3 regions of the Streptomyces sp. V3I7 genome follow, and region 2 is predicted to be linked to each of the others. Evidence: riboswitches for the same ligand, from Rfam matches in the RefSeq annotation. Region 2 holds a riboswitch; each other region holds the start of a gene.
What was found. Region 2 has a riboswitch for cyclic di-AMP ahead of QFZ74_RS12860 (transglycosylase family protein). Riboswitches for the same ligand answer to the same signal wherever they lie in the genome.
Positions count from the first base shown of each region.

Region 1 (6,939 bases), 2.0 Mb from region 2:
CCGGGTGGCCGCCGCCATGTCCACCTCGTGGTCCAGCTGGACGACGCCGATGGCGCCCAGGACCCGTACATCCGTCACCGCGGGCAGCTCGGCGGCCGGGGCGAGGCCGCCCTGCAGGCCCGCCTCGATCCGCCGCACCTCCGCCCGCCAGTCCTGCCCGAGCAGCAGCTCGATCGACGCGCAGGCCACGGCGGCCGCCAGCGGGTTGCCCATGAACGTCGGGCCGTGGGCCAGCACCGGTACGTCACCCCGCGAGATGCCGTCGGCGACCCGCGCCGTGCACAGCGTCGCCGCCAGCGTCAGGTAGCCGCCGGTCAGCGCCTTGCCCACGCACATCACGTCCGGCGTCACCGCCGCGTGCTCCGCCGCGAACAGCGCGCCCGTACGCCCGAAGCCGGTCGCGATCTCGTCGAACACCAGCAGTACGTCGTGCGCGTCGCACGCCTCGCGCAGCACGCGCAGGTAGGCGGGGGAGTGGAAGCGCATCCCGCCCGCGCCCTGCACCACCGGCTCCACTATCACCGCGGCCAGCTCGCCCGCGTGCCGCTCGATCACCGCGCGCAGATGCTCGGCGTACGACTCCTCGTACTCCGCGGGCGGCGCCTTGGCGAACACCTGGCTCGGCAGCACGCCGGTCCACAGGTCGTGCATCCCGCCCTCGGGATCGCACACGGACATCGGGTGCCAGGTGTCGCCGTGGTAGCCGCCGCGCCAGGTCATCAGCCGGCGCTTCTCGGGCCGGCCGAGCGAACGCCAGTACTGCAGGCACATCTTGACCGCGACCTCGACCGACACCGACCCGGAGTCGGCGAGGAACACGTGCTCAAGCCCCTCGGGCGACATGTCGACAAGGAGCTTCGACAGGCGTACCGCCGGCTCGTGCGTGAGGCCGCCGAACATCACGTGGCTCATCCGGCCCAGCTGCTCGCGCGCGGCCTCGTTGAGGACCGGGTGGTTGTAGCCGTGCACGGCCGACCACCACGACGACATGCCGTCGACGAGCTCGCCCGAGTCGTCCGCGAGCCGCAGCCGGACCCCGCTCGCCGACTCCACGACGAGCGGTTCCACGCGTCCGGGCATCGGGCCGTACGGATGCCACACGTGCCGCCGGTCGAGCTCCAGCAGCTCCGGCACAGAGAGCTCCGACAGATCCGACAGCTGGGACAGCTCCGAGCGGTCAGGCATTGGGCGCGAGGTCCGTGCCCGCACCCCGGCGGCGTACGGCCACCAGGTCGGTACGCGGCTCGTTCACCGCCGCCGTGTCGGCGACCGGACCGCAGACCCCGGCCCCGGCGCCCCCCTCGTGCGACCCGCAGCCCGCACCGGCCTCCGACCCGCAGCCCGCCGCGGCATGCGATCCGCAGCCGCCTCCGGCCGCCGCCCGGTGCTCCGGCAGCGTCACCTCCCCGGCGCCCTCCACCTCGAAACCGGCGTCGGCGATCATCTCCAGGTCGGCCCTGCCCGCCTGGCCCTCGCTGGTCAGGTAGTCGCCCAGGAAGATCGAGTTGGCCAGGTGCAGCGCGAGGGGCTGCATGCCGCGCAGGTGCACCTCGCGGCCGCCGGCGATCCGCACCTCGACGTCCGGGCAGACGAACCGCACCATCGCGAGGATGCGCAGACAGCGCTGCGGGGTGAGGTTCCACTCCTTGGCGAGCGGCGTGCCCTCGAACGGGATCAGGAAGTTGACCGGCACCGAGTCGGGGTCGAGCTCGCGCAGCGAGAAGACGACGTCGACCAGGTCCTCGTCGCTCTCGCCCATGCCCGCGATCAGACCCGAACACGCGGACAGTCCGGCCGCGTGCGCCTTCCGCACCGTGTCCACCCGGTCGGCGTACGTGTGCGTGGTCGTGATGTCGGCGTACGTTCCCTCGGACGTGTTGAGGTTGTGGTTGTACGCGTCCGCGCCCGCCGCCCGCAGCCGGTCGGCCTGGCCGTCCGAGAGCAGGCCGAGGCAGGCGCACACCTCGACGTCCTCGTTCTGCTCCTTGATCGCCTTGATGGTGTCCGACACCCGGTCCACGTCCCGGTCCGTCGGACCGCGCCCGCTGGCCACCAGGCAGACCCGCTTGGCGCCCCCGGCCAGGCCCGCCGCCGCGGCCTGGGAGGCCTCGTCCGGCTTGAGCCAGGTGTACTTGAGGATCCCGGCCTTCGAGCCGAGGCGCTGCGAGCAGTAGGAGCAGTCCTCCGGGCACAGGCCGGACTTCAGGTTGACCAGGTAGTTCAGTTTCACGCGCCGGCCGAACCAGTACCGGCGCACCTTGCCGGCCGCGGCCACCACATCGAGCAGGTCGTCGTCGGAGGTGGCCAGCACGGCGAGTGCCTCGTCACGGGTCGGCAGCTCGCGCCGAAGCCCCTTGTCCAGCAGCGTGTTCAGGAGGTCCATGAGGCCCGATCCTGTCCTAAGGAACCTGCCCCGGCCAAGGATCGTTCGCACAACGAAGCCCGTTCGGAGTGTGTGGGTATTGCCACATCACGGACACCCGGTCGTCCGGCTAGTGTCGGTTCACTGACCTCGTACTCCCCCGGAGGAGCCATGGCGTTCGGCTGGATCGACGGCCAGGCGGAGGCGCGCCGGAGGGCCGGTCTCGTACGGACCCTGCGGCCCCGCCCCGCCGACTCGCCGCTGCTCGACCTGGCGAGCAACGACTACCTGGGCCTGGCCCGCCATCCCGAGGTCATCGAGGGCGCCACGGCGGCCGCACGCACGTGGGGCGGCGGCTCCACCGGCTCCCGGCTGGTCACCGGCACCACCGAGCTGCACACCGAACTCGAGCGTGAACTCGCCGACTTCTGCGGCTTCGAGGCCGCCCTGGTCTTCTCCTCCGGCTATGCCGCCAACCTCGCCGCGGTCACCGCGCTGGGCCCGCACGGCTCCCTCCTGGTCTCCGACGCGGGCAACCACGCCTCCCTGATCGACGGCTGCCGGCTGGCCCGGGGCGCCACCCAGGTCGTGGCGCACGCCGACCCGGACGCCGTACGCAAGGCGCTGGACACGCACGACGGGCCCGCGGTCGTCGTCTCCGACACGGTGTTCTCCGTCGACGGCGACGCCGCGCCGCTCGCCGCTCTCGTCGCCGCCTGCCGGGAGCACGGCGCGGGACTGCTCGTCGACGACGCGCACGGGCTCGGGGTGCTGGGCGACGGCGGCCGCGGAGCCGCACGGGCCGCCGCTCTCGCGGGCGCCGACGACGTCGTCGTCACGGCCACGCTGTCCAAGTCGCTGGGCAGCCAGGGCGGCGTGGTGCTCGGCCCGGCCCGGGTGATCGGCCATCTGGTCAACGCCGCCCGGACGTTCATCTTCGACACGGGGCTCGCCCCGGCCGCGGCGGGCGCGGCCCTGGCGGCCGTCAGACTGCTGCGTCGCGAGCCCGAGCGGGCGGCACGCGCGCGCGAGGTCGCCGCCGAGCTGCACGCGCGCCTGACCGCCGCGGGTCTGGAAGCGGTACGTCCGGACGCCGCGGTGGTCTCGGTGCGCGCGCCGTCCCCCGAGGGGGCCGTCCGCTGGGCCGCGGACTGCCGTACGGCGGGTCTGGCCGTGGGCTGTTTCCGTCCTCCTTCCGTGCCCGACGGCATCTCACGGCTGAGGCTGACCGCCCGTGCGGACCTGTCCCGGGCCGAGATCGAGCGCGCGGTGCGGCTGATCGTCGAGGCGCGGTCATGAGTCGGCGTGACACGACCGTGCGTCGCGGTCCGGGGAGCTGATCGGCGGGAGCTGATCGGCGGGGGCGGACGGGATCGGGGCGTACGAGGCTCAGCGCAGCCCGGCGAGGAAGGCCGCCCAGCTCCCGGGGGAGAAGAGCAGCGCCGGCCCGGCCGGGTCCTTGGAGTCGCGTACGGCGAGCAGTCCGGCCGGGGGACCGGAGCGCGGCCGGGCCGTCTCCACGCAGTTGTTGGCTCCCGTGCTGTAGCTGCTGCGCAGCCATCGCACGCCGTACAGATCGGTACTGGAGGGGACGATCCGAGGCAGTGCTGACATGGTGCCTCCTTATGCGCGGTCACCCTGTCCCGGCGAGGTAATCCAACGAGTCCTCGGGTGAAAGCGCGTGTATCCGAAGGGAGTCGAAGGCCTCCGAGTAGGCCTGGAGGTCTTCTTTCCGTTCGAGATGGAGGCTACTCGTCAAGTGGTCGAGAACGACCACATCCAGATCAGAAGTGCTCGGAAATGAGAAGATAACGAAAGGACCGGTGATGCCGATATGTGCTCCCGCAGCGAACGGCAGTACCTGGAGCGTGACTTGGGGCAACCGGGCCGCCTCGACCAGCCGCCGCCGCTGCCGCGCCATCACCTCCGGCCCGCCGACCTCCCGCCGCAGCACCGCCTCGTCCAGGACGGCGGTCAGCTGAAGGGGCCGCGGTGAGCGCAGGACGTCCTGCCGGGCGAGGCGCACCTCCACCAGGGCGTCCAGCCGCTCGTCGTCGGGTTCGTCGTCCGTCCGGCCCACTGCGGCCCTGGTCACCGCACGGGCGTACTCGGACGTCTGGAGCAGCCCGGGGATCACCGAGGTCTCCAGTGTGCGCATCCCGCTCGCCTGCGACTCCAGGCTGATGAAGTCCCGGTAGGCGGGCGGCAGGACGCCCCGGTACGCGTGCCACCAGTGGTCGCGGCCGCCGCCGCTCTCGGAATACGCCAACGCGAGTAAGAACTCGCGCAGTTGGCCGTCGGTCACTCCGTAGATGTCCAGGAGTGACCGCACGTCCGCCGGTTTCACGCCGCTCGCGCCCGTCTCGATACGGCTCACCTTCGACTGGTGCCAGCCCACCAGCCGGGCCGCCTCGCCGCTCGTGAGACAGGCGCCGGCACGCAGGGCACGCAATTCGGCACCCAGTTTCCGCCGGCGCACCGCGGGACCGTGCTGCATGGGCTCCTCCCTACCTCTTCCGAGGCGCCCGAATACGCTCCGCCGTCGCAGAGTTCACCGCATTGGGCGACAGATATATGCATATCTTGGTGGATCGCCCCTCTGACCGACGTGGCAGTGGCAGTCTGGCGACGAGCACCAGTCCGGGACCGTACTCGAACCATCCGCTCCTTGGCGGGCCGCGGTTCCGTGGGAAAGGGACGGCGTCGCCATGGCAGACCATCTGGAAGCATCCCTCACGCTGCCGAGCGATCCCGCCTCGGTCTCCGCCGCCCGCACCTATGTCGTGGGCACGCTCGCGGAGTGGGGGCTGGCGTCGGACACGGACGTCGTCGACACCGTCCGGCTGATCGTCTCCGAACTGGCCACCAACGCCGTACAGCACACCCTCGGGCAGTCACCCACCTTCACGGTGGACGTCGCCCTCGATCGTGACGAACGGCTGCGCATCGGTGTGACGGACAGCCACCCGCGCCTGCCGAAGAGACTTCCCGCCGCCGTCCAGCAGGACAACGGGCGCGGGATGGTCATCATCCGCTGCCTTACCGCCGAGTGCGGCGGCAGGATGCGCATCCGGCCCACCCGCGAGGGCGGCAAGACCGTCTCCATCGAGCTGCCGTGGGTGGTGACGGCGCCCCGGGAAGGCGCCGCCGCCGACAGAAAAGGCCGGGTCAGCTGACCCGGCCGTACCAGACGTTCCTCGTCCAGATCTTCTGGAGTCTGACCACGTCCCCGGTCTTCGGAGCGTGCCAGATCCGGCCCTTACCGGCGTAGATGCCGACGTGGTAGACGCTGGACCCGGAATGGAAGAAGACCAGGTCCCCGGCCTTGCGGTGGCCGGCCGAGACGTGGCGTGTGCGGTTGTACTGCTGGGCGGCCGTACGCGGCAGGCGCTTGCCCGCCTTCTTGAACGAGTACAGCGTCAGCCCGGAGCAGTCGAAGCGGCGAGGTCCGGTGGCACCCCACAAGTACGGGGCACCCCTCTTGGACGCGGCGATCTGGAGTGCCTTGTGTGCCGTCGTGGCGGCAGCGGCTTCGGCGGTGAGGCCCGGCACGACGATGGAGCCGCTCACCGCGGCGATGGTGAGCGCCGAGGCGGTACCCGCCCGGAACACAAGCGACGGGACACGATTGAGCGCGGTCATACGCAACCCTTCGTCAGCCGCCTGTGAAGGATGACCTGTCGGATTCGGGCTGGCGAAGTTGCCCGGTCGCGTTCCCGCGACTTCACCCCAAGGACCGCTCACCGCGGACGGACGTCCGCTGCGGCGACCCGTCTTGCCTGGGTCCTCCACTCCTGCCGATCCACTTCCGTCGACCGGTCGTCCGGGCGGCGGCAGGACTCGGCGTCCGCCCGGACCGCCCCGCCGCGGTGGCGGGGGCTTGTCGTCAGACACGGATCTTCACTCACGGAAGTCCGAAAATCCGAGTGGAACCGGGCATTTGTGGAGTTGCTCACTGGGCGCCCGTTCGGGTGGACACTGCCCCGTACGGGTCTCCGGGTCCGGGGGTGACGCACCCCCGGACCAGCGCGGAAGCACTTCGGCGCCCCCTTCGCGCGCGCACGCCGTGCAACCCGCACGGTGCCAAAAAAGGATGGTCGTCTACTCCGAACAGGGGTACGTCATTTGGTCCGTTTCGTCATAGTCGTGTCGCGTCGATTCCGGCCGTGCCGAGCGGGGCGGTGTCAGTGCGTGCGGTCGGGCGGCGGCGGCACGCTCACCCGGGCCGTTCGGCGCTCGCCGTCCAGGACGCGCAGCGCCCGCGCCAAGGTGGCGTTGTGCAGCTCGGTCTCGCCGCGACGGTGCATCAGCGCGAGCGCGTCCCGCAGCGCGACGGCCGTGCGGACCAGGGCCTGCGCGGCCCGCAGTCCGCCGTACGTCCCCGTGTTGCCGGCCGGGTTGATCCGGCCCAGCAGATCGACCGCCTCCAGGTAACGGTCGATCAACTCGCCCTCGGCGCGGGTCAGCGCGGGCAGGGGCGGCAGTTCCGGCGGCAGCATCGGCCCCTCACTCCGCGTCCGGCGCCGTGCGCGACGCCTTGCGGCTGGGGACGACGCCGTCCACCAGCCCGTACTCCA
Region 1 is NZ_JAUSZK010000001.1:820,820-827,758, reverse strand. Features, by position in the region: gene QFZ74_RS03990 (adenosylmethionine--8-amino-7-oxononanoate transaminase) at 1-1,185, opposite strand, end outside; gene bioB (biotin synthase BioB) at 1,178-2,383, opposite strand; gene QFZ74_RS03980 (8-amino-7-oxononanoate synthase) at 2,534-3,661, shown strand; gene QFZ74_RS03975 (DUF397 domain-containing protein) at 3,752-3,976, opposite strand; gene QFZ74_RS03970 (helix-turn-helix transcriptional regulator) at 3,996-4,859, opposite strand; gene QFZ74_RS03965 (ATP-binding protein) at 5,071-5,538, shown strand; gene QFZ74_RS03960 (C40 family peptidase) at 5,531-6,004, opposite strand; cyclic di-AMP (ydaO/yuaA leader) riboswitch at 6,008-6,218, opposite strand; gene QFZ74_RS03955 (hypothetical protein) at 6,547-6,861, opposite strand; gene QFZ74_RS03950 (ATP-dependent Clp protease proteolytic subunit) at 6,869-6,939, opposite strand, start outside.
Region 1: linked by a shared signal. The riboswitch ahead of QFZ74_RS03960 (C40 family peptidase) and the one ahead of QFZ74_RS12860 (transglycosylase family protein) in region 2 are both predicted to bind cyclic di-AMP.

Region 2 (6,939 bases):
CCCACGCGCGCGTGAGCTACACATCGGTGATGGGGGAGCAGAGCACCGGCAACGCGCGGCCGTTCCTCAACGGAATGCTCCAGCGCTCCTGCGAGGTCGTGCTCGCCGTCGGCCGGCCCGAGGTCGCGGCGGTGGGGCAGACCGCGCCGCAGTACCGGAAGGTGGGCTTCGTCCTCGTCGGCGGCAAGGCCGACACCAAGGGCGGCGAGAATGTGGCTGCCGTTCGTGTCGGCCACGGCCTGCGCGCCGCCGTCGCCGCCTCCGTGGAGCGGGCGGTGGACGCGAGAGGCTGAGGAGCGGTACCCGAACACCCCGGGAATCGTTGGTCGAATGGGTTGGCCGGAGCCGGTCCCCTCTCTACCATCGATCATCGCAAGACCTTGTGCACCGTCGCACAATCTCCTCGGGAGGTCTCCTTGCACCGCCGCCGTCGCACCGCGCTCGTCCTGTCCGCCGCGATCCTCGCGGCGGGCCCCCTGCTCACCGCCTGCGGCAACGACGCGCATCCGGGCGCGGCAGCCGTCGTCGGCGGACAACGGATCTCCGTCTCCCACCTGGAGAGCAGGGTCAACGAGGTACGCCGCGCGCAGCGGGCCGCGGTCCCGGACGAGGCGCAGTTCCAGCAGGTCCTCGCCTCCACCAGCGGCCTCACCCGCGACACCCTGCACAACATGGTCCTCGACCAGGTGCTGCGCCGCGCCGCCCGTGACCACGGCGTGAGCGTGACCCGCAAGGAGATCCAGACGATGCGCACCGGCCTGGAGCAGCAGGCCGGCGGCGCGAAGGCGCTGGAGACGACCTGGCTGCAGAAGTACGGCATCGCCCCGCGCCGGCTCGACGACAACCTCCGCCTCCAGCTGGAGGCCCAGAAGCTCGCGCAGAAGCTCGGCACGGACACCACCCAGCCCGCCTTCTGGAAGGCCCTGTCCACCGCGTCCGACGAACTCCGCATCGACGTCAACCCGCGCTACGGCACCTGGGACGCGGCCAAGAGCAGCCGCGTGGACGCGAAGACGCCCTGGCTCCGGGAGGTCTCCTCCGGCGGGACGCAGCCGCAGGCGGCGTTCGGGTAGAGGCCCCCGTCCCGGCCCTCCGGCGATCACTGGTCGCATGTTGTCCGATGAGTCTGATGATCGGCTCGTGCCTGTGGACGACTTCCGAGGCCGGCGGTCGGTGTGCGTTACGTTCGAGGCGTGAACACCACCAGCCTCGAAGGCTCCGCCCAGGAACCGGGCCCGGACAGCGCCCCCGGCCGCATCGTCCTGCTCACCACCAGCCACCGTGTCGCCCCCGGCCTGCTGTCCTGGCCCGCCTGGCAGGCCCTGCGCACCGCCGACCGCGTGCTGTGCGCGGACAGCGCGCATCCGCAGCTGCCGTATCTGCGCGAAGCCGGCATCACCGTGGACGAGGCGTCCCCGACCGCGCAGGAGGTGGTGGACGCCTGCACCGGCGGGCACACGGTGGTGGTCGTGGCGACGGGCGAGGGCGAACCGGTCCTCACGGACGGCCTGGCCCGCATGGCCGGCTCCGGCCGCGTCCAGATGCCCGAGCTGGAGCTGCTCCCCGCCTCCTACGACCTGCCCGGCGCCCGCCTCCTCGACCTTGTCCAGGTCATGGACCGGATCCGCGCCGAGTGCCCCTGGTCGTCCCGGCAGACCCACGAGGGCCTGGCGAAGTACGGCATCGAGGAGGCGTACGAACTCGTCGAGGCGATCGAGGCCGGCGACCGCGACGAGCTGAGGGAGGAGCTGGGCGACGTCCTGCTCCAGGTCGTCTTCCACTCCCGTATCGCCGAGGAGGACTCCGAGGAGCCGTTCTCCATCGACGACGTGGCCGGCGGCATCGTCGCCAAGCTGATCCACCGCCACCCGCACGTGTTCGGCGACGAGTCGGCGGAGACGCCCGAGGACGTCAAGGAGCACTGGCTGCGCACCAAGGCCGAGGAGAAGCAGCGCGCCTCGGTGACCGACGGCGTCCCCCTGGGCCAGCCCGGCCTCGCCCTCGCCGCGAAGCTCGCCTCCCGCGTCCGGACGGCCGGACTGGACGTGCCGCTGCCGAGCGGCGAGGGCGTCGGCTACGAGCTGCTGGCGCTGGCGGCGCGGGCCGAGGCGGCGGGCGTCGACCCGGAGGCGGCCCTGAGAGCGGCGGCGCGCGCCTACCGGGACGCGATCAGGGAGGTGGAGGGGTGATATCGATCGGACGAGGCCCCGAGTCCATACGGCTCACGGCTTATGGCTCACGGCTCGATTGAGGCCCGTCACTCGGACGTGAACCGCACCGGCAGCTCCCGCAGCCCCCGCATGATGAGGCCGCCGCGCCAGCGCAGTTCGGCCGGGTCGGCGGCCAGCTCGATGTCGGGCAGCCGGCGCAGCAGCGTCTCAAGGGCGGTGCGGCCTTCGAGGCGGGCCAGGGGTGCGCCGAGGCAGTAGTGGATGCCGTGTCCGTACCCGAGGTGGGGGTTGTCGCTGCGGGAGAGGTCGAGCGTGTCCGGCTCGGTGAAGCGGGCGGGATCGCGGTCGGCGGCAGCGAGGACCACCAGGACCGGGTCGCCCGTGGCGATCCGCTGGCCGCCGAGGGTGAGGGGCTCGGTGGCGAAGCGCCAGGTGGCCAGCTCCACGGGGCCGTCGAAGCGGAGCAGTTCCTCGATCCCGGTGTCGAGCAGCGCGGACTCGCCGCGCTCGATCGACTCCTGGAGGCGGGCGCGCTGCTCGGGGTGGCGCAGCAGGGCGTACATGCCGTTGCCGATGAGGTTGATGGTCGTCTCGAAGCCGGCGAACAGCAGCACGAAGCACATCGCGGCGGCCTCGTTCTCGGTGAGGTGCTCGCCGTGGTCGGAGGCGCGGATCAGGCCCGAGATGAGGTCATCGCCTAGGTCGCCGCGCTTGCGGTGGATGAGGTCGGCGAGGTAGCCGCGGATCTTCTTCACCGACCGGGCGACACCACCGCGCGGACCGCCGCCGTGCCGGATCATCATCCCGGCCCAGTCGCGGAAGTCGTCCTGGTCCTCGCGCGGGACGCCGAGCAGGTCGCAGATGGCGTAGATGGGGAGGGGGAAGGCGAACTCGTGGATGAGGTCGGCCTCGCCCCGGGAGGCGAACCGGTCGATCAGATCGTCCGTCAACTCCTGGACGCGGGGCTCGAATTCGGCGACGCGGCGCGGAGTGAACGCCTTGGAGACGAGCCGCCGCAGCCGGGTGTGGTCCGGCGGGTCGATGTTGAGCAGATGCGTCATGAGGTTGGCACTGCGCTCGCCCGGAATGCCGGTCTTGCTCTTGCCGTGCGCGTCCTCGGCATGGTGCTCGGGGTTCTTCGACAGCCGCTTGTCCGCGAGCGCCTGGCGGGCGTCGGCGTACCGGGTCACGAGCCAGGCCTCGACCCCGCTGGGCAGCCGCGTCCGGTGGACCGGGGCGTGCTCGCGCAGCCAGGCGTAGGCCGGGTAGGGATCGCTGGCGAATTCCCAGGTGAAGAGTTCGGGGGCGGTGTTCGGGGCGTTCACAGCACGACCGTAACCGGAGCGGACGGGCGTCCGCGCGGGCATGGAGAGGGGGTGACGGAGTCCGCTGTATCCGGATATCGGCGGCCGGTGGGGGATTGTGTGGGAGGCGCTGTGATCTTCACGTGATCTCTGCGCATCGAACTTGTGACTAGTGATCGTGTGCCTATACGTTCACTCGTCAGCGCGGCACGTGCGCCTTTTTCGCCGCGCCGGTCAACGCCGTCGCACGAAAGGCTTCCGCATGATCTCCGGGAACGGTCGTCACCGTCGCCCCCGTCAGGCTCCGGCTCTCCTCGTCGCGGCCGGAGTGACCGGCTCTGCCATCGCCATCCCCCTGCTCGGCGCGGCCAGTGCCAGCGCGGCGGACGGCACGACGTGGGACAGGGTGGCCGACTGCGAGAGCGGCGGCTCCTGGAGCGCCAACACGGGCAACGGTTACTTCGGCGGCCTTCAGATGTCCCAGGAGGACTGGGACAAGTACGGCGGCGGTCAGTACGCCACGAGCCCCGACGAGGCCAGCCGTTCGCAGCAGATAGCCGTGGCCGAGAAGATCCTCGCCGACCAGGGCACGAAGCGCTGGGCGACCTGTGCCCTGCTCTACGGGCTCAGCAGCGACTCCAGCTCGGTCCACGTCGACACCGGCGTCTCCAAGGATGGTTCGTCCCAATCCGGCGATTCGTCGGATTCCTCGGACTCATCCGGCTCCTCCGGCTCGGACGGTCTGCTCGGCTCGCTGCTGTCGCCCGGCGAGACGTCCGGATCCGACTCCGGCGGCGACTCCGGCTCCCGGGGTGAGAGCTCCGCGTCCGATTCCGCGTCTCACGCCTCGCCGTCGGACTCGCACTCACCGAGGGGTGACGCGGCAGTCGGTGACGGCTCGACCGACTCCGATAATGCGGGCAAGTCCGGCAAGTCGTCGTCTTCCGGTGCGAAGAGTGAGGCGCGGACGGGCGACGGTTCGCCCTCGGTCTCCCGTGGCGCCGAAGAATCCGACAACGCGTGGCGCAGTGGCAGCACTTGGAGCCTGGTCGACACCGGGTCGGTCGGCGGCGGGCGGCACCGTGGCGTCAGCGCGGAGGAAAGCGGGACGAGTGACGCGAAGGGGGTGAATGCTCACTCCGCCGGGCGGCACGCCTACACCGTCCGCGAGGGTGACTCCCTCGCGTCCATCGCCGACTCCCTTGACGTGGACGGCGGATGGCGCGCGCTGTACGCCGGCAACAAGAAGGTCATCGGCGACGACCCGAGCCACATCGCCCCCGGTCAGACCCTGCATTTCGATTCCTGAACGGGCGAAATGGGGCGGGAGTTGACGCCCCGTTTAGGCGTTAAATGTCCCGTTTGGTGAAAGTGTGGGATGAGTCTCAGAAGCCCTGATCGTCTTTGGAATTCGGCGGATCGCGTGTCTACGGTCATGTCCGCTCGTCACCACGAGCCCCGGCTGCCGCAACGCCGAGTCCTGCCAGCGGCCGTACGGGAACAGTCGTCGCGTCAAGCGCCGTAGGCAGGAGCGGGGGACCCAAGGTAAGTGCCGGAACCGGCAGTTGATGCCGTGACCGGCTCGGGGTGAAGCCATGTCCCGTGAGGGATGTGGCCGGGCAACTCAACCGGCCCGAACCCGACAGCTCACCTCGCAGGCGTCGGTGAGGGGATCGATCCATGCTGTTTTCCAGCAAGGGCAAGCACCGCCGTCCGGCCAAGGCCATCCGCGCCCTCGCACTCGCCGGCGTCGCCGGCACCGCCGTCGCCGCTCCGCTGATGGCGGCCGGCAACGCCTCCGCCGCCACCGCCTCCGAGTGGGACGCCGTCGCCCAGTGCGAGTCCGGCGGTAACTGGTCCATCAACACTGGCAACGGCTTCTACGGCGGTCTGCAGTTCTCCGCCTCCACCTGGGCCGCGTACGGCGGCACGCAGTACGCCGCCACCGCCGACAAGGCCACCAAGTCCCAGCAGATCGAGATAGGCGAGAAGGTCCTCGCCGCCCAGGGCAAGGGCGCCTGGCCGAACTGCGGCACGGGCCTGTCGAGCACCCCGTACAACGGCGGCACCTCCGGCAGCACGAGCACCAGCACCGGAACCGGCACGAACGCGGGCACCAGCACCAGCACCCCGGACACCACCGCCCGCGCCGCCGAGCCGCAGGCCGCCACGCGCTCCACCGACCGCCCGGCCGCGAGCAAGACCGTCAGCACCCCGACCGGCAAGAAGGTCAAGAAGGGTGACGGCGAGTACAAGGTCGTCAAGGGCGACACCCTCGGCTCGATCGCCGAGAAGCACAAGGTCGAGGGCGGCTGGAAGAAGCTGTTCGAGCTGAACAAGGACATCGTCGAGGACGCCGACCTCATCTACCCGGGCCAGCAGCTGCACCTGAAGTAGCAGCCGCCCCCCAAGTCTCCCCGCCCCGTGCGCATTCCCCCATGCGTGCCGGGGCGGGGTCTGCTTTTTCCGGTGCTCCCTGCTTCCGCCTCATGCTCCCCCGCCTGCACCCGCCCCCAGCCCCTTTGTTCCGCCCGGAAACAATGTGTACTACGGTCGCCGTGTCCAGGGGGCGGTCGGTCGGCCGACCCGCACCCCCGGGCGGTTAGGCTCTAGTCGCAGGGCACGGACCGGGCCATCGAGGCCCCCGCGCCCCGCACTCCCAGCGTCACATCCCAAGAAGGAGATGCTCGTGCCGTCCATCGACGTCGTCGTAGCCCGGGAAATCCTGGACTCCCGAGGCAACCCCACGGTCGAGGTCGAGGTCGGCCTCGACGACGGCAGCACGGGTCGTGCCGCCGTTCCGTCCGGCGCCTCCACCGGCGCCTTCGAGGCCATCGAGCTCCGCGACGGTGACCCCAACCGCTACCAGGGCAAGGGCGTCGAGAAGGCCGTCCTCGCCGTGATCGAGCAGATCGGACCGGAGCTCGTCGGCTACGACGCCACCGAGCAGCGCCTGATCGACCAGGCCATGTTCGACCTGGACGCCACCGACAACAAGGGCTCGCTCGGCGCCAACGCCATCCTCGGCGTCTCCCTCGCCGTCGCCCACGCCGCCTCCGAGGCCAGCGACCTCCCCCTCTTCCGCTACCTGGGCGGCCCGAACGCGCACCTGCTGCCCGTTCCGATGATGAACATCCTGAACGGCGGCTCGCACGCCGACTCCAACGTGGACATCCAGGAGTTCATGATCGCGCCGATCGGCGCGGAGTCCTTCTCCGAGGCCCTGCGCTGGGGCGCCGAGGTCTACCACACGCTGAAGAAGGTCCTGAAGACCAAGGGCCTGTCCACCGGCCTCGGCGACGAGGGCGGCTTCGCCCCGAACCTCGGCTCCAACCGCGAGGCCCTCGACCTCATCCTCGAGGCCATCAAGCAGGCCGGGTACGTCCCCGGTGAGCAGATCGCCCTCGCGCTCGACGTCGCCGCCTCCGAGTTCTACAAGGACGGCAAGTACCTCTTCGAGGGCA
Region 2 is NZ_JAUSZK010000001.1:2,784,719-2,791,657, reverse strand. Features, by position in the region: gene QFZ74_RS12885 (hypothetical protein) at 1-293, shown strand, start outside; gene QFZ74_RS12880 (SurA N-terminal domain-containing protein) at 417-1,073, shown strand; gene QFZ74_RS12875 (nucleoside triphosphate pyrophosphohydrolase) at 1,194-2,189, shown strand; gene QFZ74_RS12870 (cytochrome P450) at 2,258-3,538, opposite strand; gene QFZ74_RS12865 (transglycosylase family protein) at 3,738-4,784, shown strand; cyclic di-AMP (ydaO/yuaA leader) riboswitch at 4,983-5,151, shown strand; gene QFZ74_RS12860 (transglycosylase family protein) at 5,156-5,872, shown strand; gene eno (phosphopyruvate hydratase) at 6,159-6,939, shown strand, end outside.

Region 3 (6,939 bases), 1.1 Mb from region 2:
CGGTTCGTCTGCGGTACGGAGTTCGCCTCGCCGCGCCTGGCGAAACACCTCGCGGCGGCGCACGGCTGAGGGGCTTCAGTCCGCCGCCTCGACGCCGTACCGCATCGCCATCAGGCGCCGCTCAGGGGCGACTTGGGGAGGGGAGGAGGGCAAGAACCGCTGTCCGAAAGGGCGGTGAGCTGCACGATGAGTCGTGGGGGCGCGATGTCCGTATTCTCTGATCATGGCCGCACCCCCCGCATATTCACTCGTCGCCACGGACCTGGACGGAACGCTCCTGCGTGGCGACGACACCATCTCCGACCGCACCCTCGCCGCGCTGGCGCGGGTGGCGGCGGCCGGCGCCCGCCACCTCGTGGTGACGGGACGCCCGGCGCCGCGCGTGCGGCCGCTGCTCGACGCCCTCGGCTGCACCGGGCTCGCGGTGTGCGGCCAGGGCGCGCAGGTGTACGACGCCGCTGCCGAACGCCTGCTGTGGTCGGTCACCCTGGACCGGGAACTGGCCGAGACCGCGCTCGGCAAGATCGAGGCCGAGGTCGGGCAGGTGTACGCCGCAGTCGACCAGGACGGGGTGGACGGGCTCACGCTCATCGAGCCCGGCTATCTGATGCCGCACCCGACGCTGCCCGCGGTACGGGTCCAGCGGCGCGACGACCTGTGGTGCGAGCCGATCAGCAAGGTGCTGCTGCGCCATCACACGCTGTCCGACGACGAGTTGGCGGCGACGGCGCGCGCGGTCGTGGGCTCGCTGGCGACGGTCACCATGTCGGGGCCCGGCACGGTGGAGCTCCAGCCCTGCGGGGTCACCAAGGCGACCGGGCTGGCGCTCGCCGCCGGCCATCTGGGGCTGAGCGCCGGACACGCCGTCGCCTTCGGGGACATGCCCAACGACCTCCCCATGTTCGCCTGGGCGGCCCACGGGGTGGCGATGGCCAACGCCCATCCGGAACTCAAGGCGGTGGCCGACGAGGTCACCACGTCGAACGAGGACGACGGCATCGCCGTCGTCCTCGAAAGACTGTTTCCCTGGAGCTTTCCCCGGAGCTGACGACGCCGGCCCGGTCGGTCGGGCCGGCATCGCGGGGGCTCAGGGGGTGTCGACCCGTCAGTACGCGCCGAAGACGTTGTCTATCGTGCCGTAGCGCGCGGCGGCGTAGTTGCACGCGGCGGTGATGTTCGCGACCGGGTCGTAGATGTTCCAGGACGTACCGGACACGTGGTACGTGTTGAACGTCGGGTTGATCACCTGGAGCAGGCCCTTGGACGGGATGCCCTTCGCGGCGTTGGAGTCCCACAGGTTGATGGCGTTCGGGTTGCCCGAGGACTCGCGGATGATGTTGCGGTAGATGCCGTTGTAGGTGCCCGGGATGCCCTTCTGGGCCATCACGTGGAGCGACTCGCGGATCCAGCCGTCGAGGTTGTTGGGGTAGACGGTGGCCGCGGCGGCCGTCTTGGCCTGGGTGGGCGTGGCCGCGGAGGCGCCGGTGGCGCCGATCAGCGAGACGGCGAGCACGGCGGCGCCGGTGCCGGCCACGGCGGCGGCGCGGGCGATGCGGTTGGTGCGGGTACGGCGGTGCTGCTGGGCAGCGGACATGGCGGACTTCCTCTCCGGCGCCTGCGAGGTGAGCTGTCGGGTTCGGGCGGGGAGGTGCCCGGCCGCGCCGCCGTCAGGCGGCACGACTTCACCCCGAGCCGTACCGGTGCGGCATGGGCCGTCCGGTCCGGCGACTGATCTGGGTCCCCCGCTCCTGCCGTACGCGAGTTCGTCGATGTGTCGATGGGTCACGAAGGGCGGCGGCAGGATTAGGCGTCCGCCCGACAGGCCGGGAAGTTATGCGAGAGCACATGTCCGGAACAAGTGCCCGAATCACTTCTCGTCCGAAATGACCTTGGTGCGAGGGTTATGGGGTTCTTGATCCTTTTGGGGCGGGGAAGCTCAACTGCCGTGCACGACAAGGGGGATGAGGGTCGGTGTCCGAAGTGTCGTGCATATGCACTCATGTCGTGCGGGTGACCCAATTCACGGGCGACGGCAGTGGACCTTATGTCTCACTAAAGGGGATAAGGGGAATTGGAATAGCAAGAGCGGCAAATCGGACAGAGGGGTATGGAATGGGGCAGGGGTCGCCTCTCTGGCGGAAGGTGTCACGTGGGTGCGCGGGTGGCGGGAGACGTTCGTCACGCTGGCAGGGGCGGGTGGGGTGTGGTGGGGGTGTCGTCGGGTAAGGAGTGCGCCAGGCGGGCGGGTGGGGTGGCGAAGCGGGGTGCATCCCGTTGGGTCGTTGAATATCGGTTCATTTCGAACCATCAAGGACATAGCGGTCGTGATCCGGTAGGGCTCGGGCGGTGGGGGTACCTCCCGCTCGGGTGAAGTCGGGGGTGGGGGTGGGTGGGTGATATCGGTGATCGAAACCTGACCAGATACGCTGACTTGTGTGATGGCTGCGACCAATCGACAAAGCGCGTAATCGCCAGCAGTTCGGACAAGCCGTAAAAGCGCCAGCAGGCACCTGCAGACAGGAGATCCTCCGTGACCGTCGTCGGGACGTTCGGGCTGAGCGTGCGGGACGAGGCCTTGGAAGCCGATATCCAGGCCGGATTGACGGCTGTCGAGGAAGGTCTGCTGGAGGCGACCAAGAGCGAGGTCGCGTTCATAACAGAGGCAGCGCGACACCTGGTGCTGGCAGGTGGAAAGCGCTTCCGGCCGCTGCTCGTGATGCTCGCGGCGCAGTTCGGTGACCCGTACGCGCCGGGTGTCGTGCCGTCGGCGGTGGTCGTGGAACTGACCCATCTCGCGACGCTGTACCACGACGACGTGATGGACGAGGCGTCGGTGCGGCGTGGCGTGGACAGCGCCAACACCCGCTGGAGCAACTCCGTCGCGGTCCTCACCGGTGACTTCCTGTTCGCCCGTGCCACGCAGATGCTCGGCGAGCTCGGTCCCGAGGCGGTACGGCTGCAGTCCCTGTCGTTCGAACGGCTGGTCACCGGGCAGATCCAGGAGACGGCGGGGCCGTCGGACGGCCGGGACCCGGTCGAGCACTACCTGGACGTGCTGAGCGGCAAGACGGGTTCGCTGGTGGCGGTGTCGTGCCGGTTCGGCGCGATGATGTCCGGTGCGGACGAGTCGGTCATGGACGTCCTCACGCAGTACGGCGAGCGGCTGGGCGTCGCCTTCCAGCTGGCGGACGACGTACTCGACATCGCGTCCGAGTCGCGCGACTCCGGGAAGACGCCGGGGACGGATCTGCGCGAGGGGATTCCGACCCTGCCGGTGCTGCGGCTGCGTGAGCGGGCGGCGCGGTTGGGGGAGCCGGAGGACATCGCGCTCTGCGAGCTCCTCGACTCCGACCTGTCCGACGACGACCGGCTCGCGGAGGCGCTGGCCGCGCTTCGGGTGCACCCGGCGTTGGAGCAGGCGCGGCGGGACACGGTGCGGTACGTCGAGGACGCGCGGGCTGCGTTGGCTCCGTTGCCGGAGTGTGGGGCGAAGTCGGCGTTGCTGGCGTTGTGTGACGCGGTGGTTCATCGGGCGGGGTAGCCCACCCACCCACCCGTCTCGGTGGGTAGGGAGGTCCCCCACACCCCCGGGGCTCCGCCCCGGACCCCGGAGGGGGCCCCTTTCCGCCCGGTGGGGCCTGGGGGTTGCCCACCCGCCCACCCGTCTCGGTGGGCAGAGAAGTCCCGCCCCGGGGCTCCGCCCCGAACCCCGGCGGGGGCTGCGCCCCCTGCACCCCTGCGGCTCTCGGGCCCCGCGTTGCTTGCATCGCTGTGGGCCTGGGCCTGGGCCTGGGCCTCGCGCCCCTGCGGCTCCTGGGTCCTGCGCCCCCTGCACCGCTGCGGTCCTTGTGCGCTTCCCCTGCCGCCCGCGACCTCCCCTGCCGCCGTGGCCCTCGCTAACCTTGCGTGCCTCCGGAAGCGCCGCCGGGCCCCCACAGGCCGGATCTCCGGCCCCCGCTGGGTGGGCCCCCAACCTCGCTGGGTGGGCCCCCAACCTCGCTGGGCGGCCCCCCGACCTCGCTGGGCGGCCCCCCGACCTCGCAGGGCGGGTCCCCACCTCGCAGCGCCCCCCCCCGCGCAGAGCGGCCTCCCCGCAGAGAGCGCGCCCCGCAGAGCCCCCCCCCGGCGCAGAGCGGCCCCCCCCGTTACCTTTTTGGTGGCTCCGCTATGGGGCCTCCGGCCTTCGGGTCCGGCATGACTTCCCCCTCCTGTTGTTGATGATCCGGGGGGTGGTGTCACCGGGTCCGGAGGCATCGACGGACCGCTGATGAGGGGCTTGAGCACCGGCTTCACCCGAGCCGGAAGAGCTCTCCGTAACGTGGATGTGGCAGCTCGGTGCCGAGGCAGGCCGGACGAAAGCGTGATGGAGGGGCCTGCACGTGATCGACACCGGCGACATCGACGTCTTCCTCGGCCTGGACGTCGGCAAGGGCGAACACCACGCCACCGCCGTCACACCAGCCGGGAAGAAGGCGTTCGACAAGCGACTGCCCAACACCGAACCCAAGCTCCGCGAACTGTTCGCCAAGTTGAAGGCCAAGCACGGAACGGTGCTGGTCGTCGTCGACCAGCCGGCCTCGATCGGCGCCCTGCCGCTGGCAGTCGCACGAGACTTGGGCTGTCTGGTCGCCTATCTGCCCGGGTTGACGATGCGGCGGATCGCCGACCTCTACCCGGGTGAGGCGAAGACGGACGCGAAGGACGCGTTCATCATCGCGGACGCGGCCCGCGCGATGCCTCACACGCTGCGAGCCATCGACGGCGAGGACGAGACGATCGCCGAGCTGGAGATGATCGTGGGCTTCGACGACGATCTGGCCGGAGAGGCCACCAGGGTCGCGAACCGGTTGCACGGCCTGCTGACGCAGATCCATCCGTCACTGGAACGGGTGCTGGGGCCGCGGTTGCAGCACCCTGCGGTGCTGGCCTTGCTGGAGCGGTTCGGTTCACCGGCCCAGATCCGCAAGGCCGGACGGCGGCGGCTGGTCACGCTGTTACGGCCGAAGGCCCCGCGGATGGCCGAGCGACTGGTCGAGGACATCTTCACCGCGTTGGACGAGCAGACCGTCACCGTTCCGGGCACCGAGGCAGCCGCGCTGATCGTCCCGAGCCTGGCCGGATCCCTGACCGCAGTCCTTGACCAGCGCAAACTCCTGGCCGGGCGGATCGAGGAACTCCTGGAGGCCCACCCTCTTTCGAAGGTCCTGACGTCCATGCCGGGAATCGGCGTCAGGACCGGAGCCAGGATCCTGATCGAGGTCGGTGACGGCAGCACCTTCCCGACCGCCGGCCACCTCGCCGCCTACGCAGGTCTCGCCCCGGCAACCCGCAGTTCCGGGTCCTCGATCCGCGGCGAACAGCCCTCCAGGAGAGGAAACAAGCAGCTCAAGAGGGCCTTCTTCCTCTCCGCGTTCGCAGCCCTGGGCGACCCGGCATCACGGGCCTACTACGACAAGAAGATCGCCCAGGGCAAGCACCACACCCAGGCCCTGCTCTGCCTCGCCAGACGACGGGCAGACGTCCTCTTCGCGATGCTCCGCGACGGAACTTTCTACGAACCCCAACCCGCCAGGTCAGGCTGAATCGCCGAGAGCCCGCCGTGCTTCAGTCCACAACCGCTCGAACTCCTCCACGGTGATCTCGGCCGCCTGCGGCTGGTCCTGCCAGCCGTCCATGGGACCTTCGGCGAGAACGCCGTACTGCCGTTCATAGCGGAACATCGCCGCGAGATCGGCATGATCACGCAAGTGCAGCACCTCTTCCAACGAGGCCGCCGTCACCGGACGCGAGTCCTGCCCCCGGACCTCAACCTGCCGCGCGGCCCAGCCCTCGTCATCGGCCTCGAAATACAGCCACAGATCTTCGTCCTCGTAGTAGGTGCGGAACCAGGTCGCCATGCCGCAATCCTGACCCACGACCTTGACCAAAGAGATAGGGGCACCCCCCCCGCAGAGCGCGCGCCCCGCAGAGCCCCCCCCCGCAGAGCGCCCCCCCCGCAGAGCGCGCCCCACCTCCCAAGCCACCCCCCCAACCCCTACGGGTCCCCCACTCGACTCATCCCCCAGGCGTACACGGAGTTGAGTCCGGGGGCTGACGTCTTGGGGGCGTTGTTTTGGTGAGATGGGAGACACGGACAACACCACTCCTCACCGATACGGGTGAGAATGGCGGCTCAGGGTGGGAACAGTGCGCGACAGCCGCCGCCGACGACGGAGGTAAGGCAGACATGGCACCGTACGAAGCACCGTACGAAACCGACGGCGACACGGGTGCTCACACAGGCGACGACACGGGATCGGCGCGGCGCAGGGCCGCTCGTTACGTCGTTCCGGCCGTGGTGGTGGGGGTGGCGGCGGGGACCATCGGGCTGGTTCCGGCGCTGGCCGACTCCGGTGACCCCGACCTGCCGAAGATCACCGCGCAGCAGCTCGTCGAGAAGATCGCGAAGTCGGACGTACAGCAGGTGTCCGGCACGGTGAAGGTCAGCACGGATCTGGGGCTTCCCGACCTCGGTGGTCTGGAGCGCGGGATGATGTCCGGCTCGGGCGAGCCGGGCGACGGGTCGTCCGCGGACCCGTCCAGCAAGCTCACCGAGCTGCTGTCCGGCACGCACACGCTGCGCGTCGCCGCCGACGGGCCGGAGAGGCAGAAGGTCTCGCTGATCGAGAGCGCCGCCGAGTACAGCCTCATCCACAACGGCAAGGACGTCTGGGGATACGACAGCAAGTCGAACTCCGTGTTCCACGGGACGGACGAGCAGCGTCACGGCGCGCAGCAGAAGCAGCACGAGCCGCACGAGCCGCCCGTCATGCCGAAGGACTTCGCAGAGAAGGCCCTGAAGTCCGTCGACGACACCACGTCCGTGACCGTCGACGGCACCGCGCAGGTCGCCGGCCGGGACGCGTACAAGCTGCTGATCAAGCCCAGGCAGTCCGGCAG
Region 3 is NZ_JAUSZK010000001.1:3,901,169-3,908,107, forward strand. Features, by position in the region: partial or broken gene QFZ74_RS18270 (NAD(P)/FAD-dependent oxidoreductase) at 1-69, shown strand, start outside; gene QFZ74_RS18275 (HAD family hydrolase) at 224-1,048, shown strand; gene QFZ74_RS18280 (transglycosylase SLT domain-containing protein) at 1,106-1,594, opposite strand; cyclic di-AMP (ydaO/yuaA leader) riboswitch at 1,600-1,779, opposite strand; gene QFZ74_RS18285 (polyprenyl synthetase family protein) at 2,531-3,541, shown strand; gene QFZ74_RS18290 (IS110 family transposase) at 4,380-5,582, shown strand; gene QFZ74_RS18295 (hypothetical protein) at 5,574-5,897, opposite strand; gene QFZ74_RS18300 (outer membrane lipoprotein carrier protein LolA) at 6,227-6,939, shown strand, end outside.
Region 3: linked by a shared signal. The riboswitch ahead of QFZ74_RS18280 (transglycosylase SLT domain-containing protein) and the one ahead of QFZ74_RS12860 (transglycosylase family protein) in region 2 are both predicted to bind cyclic di-AMP.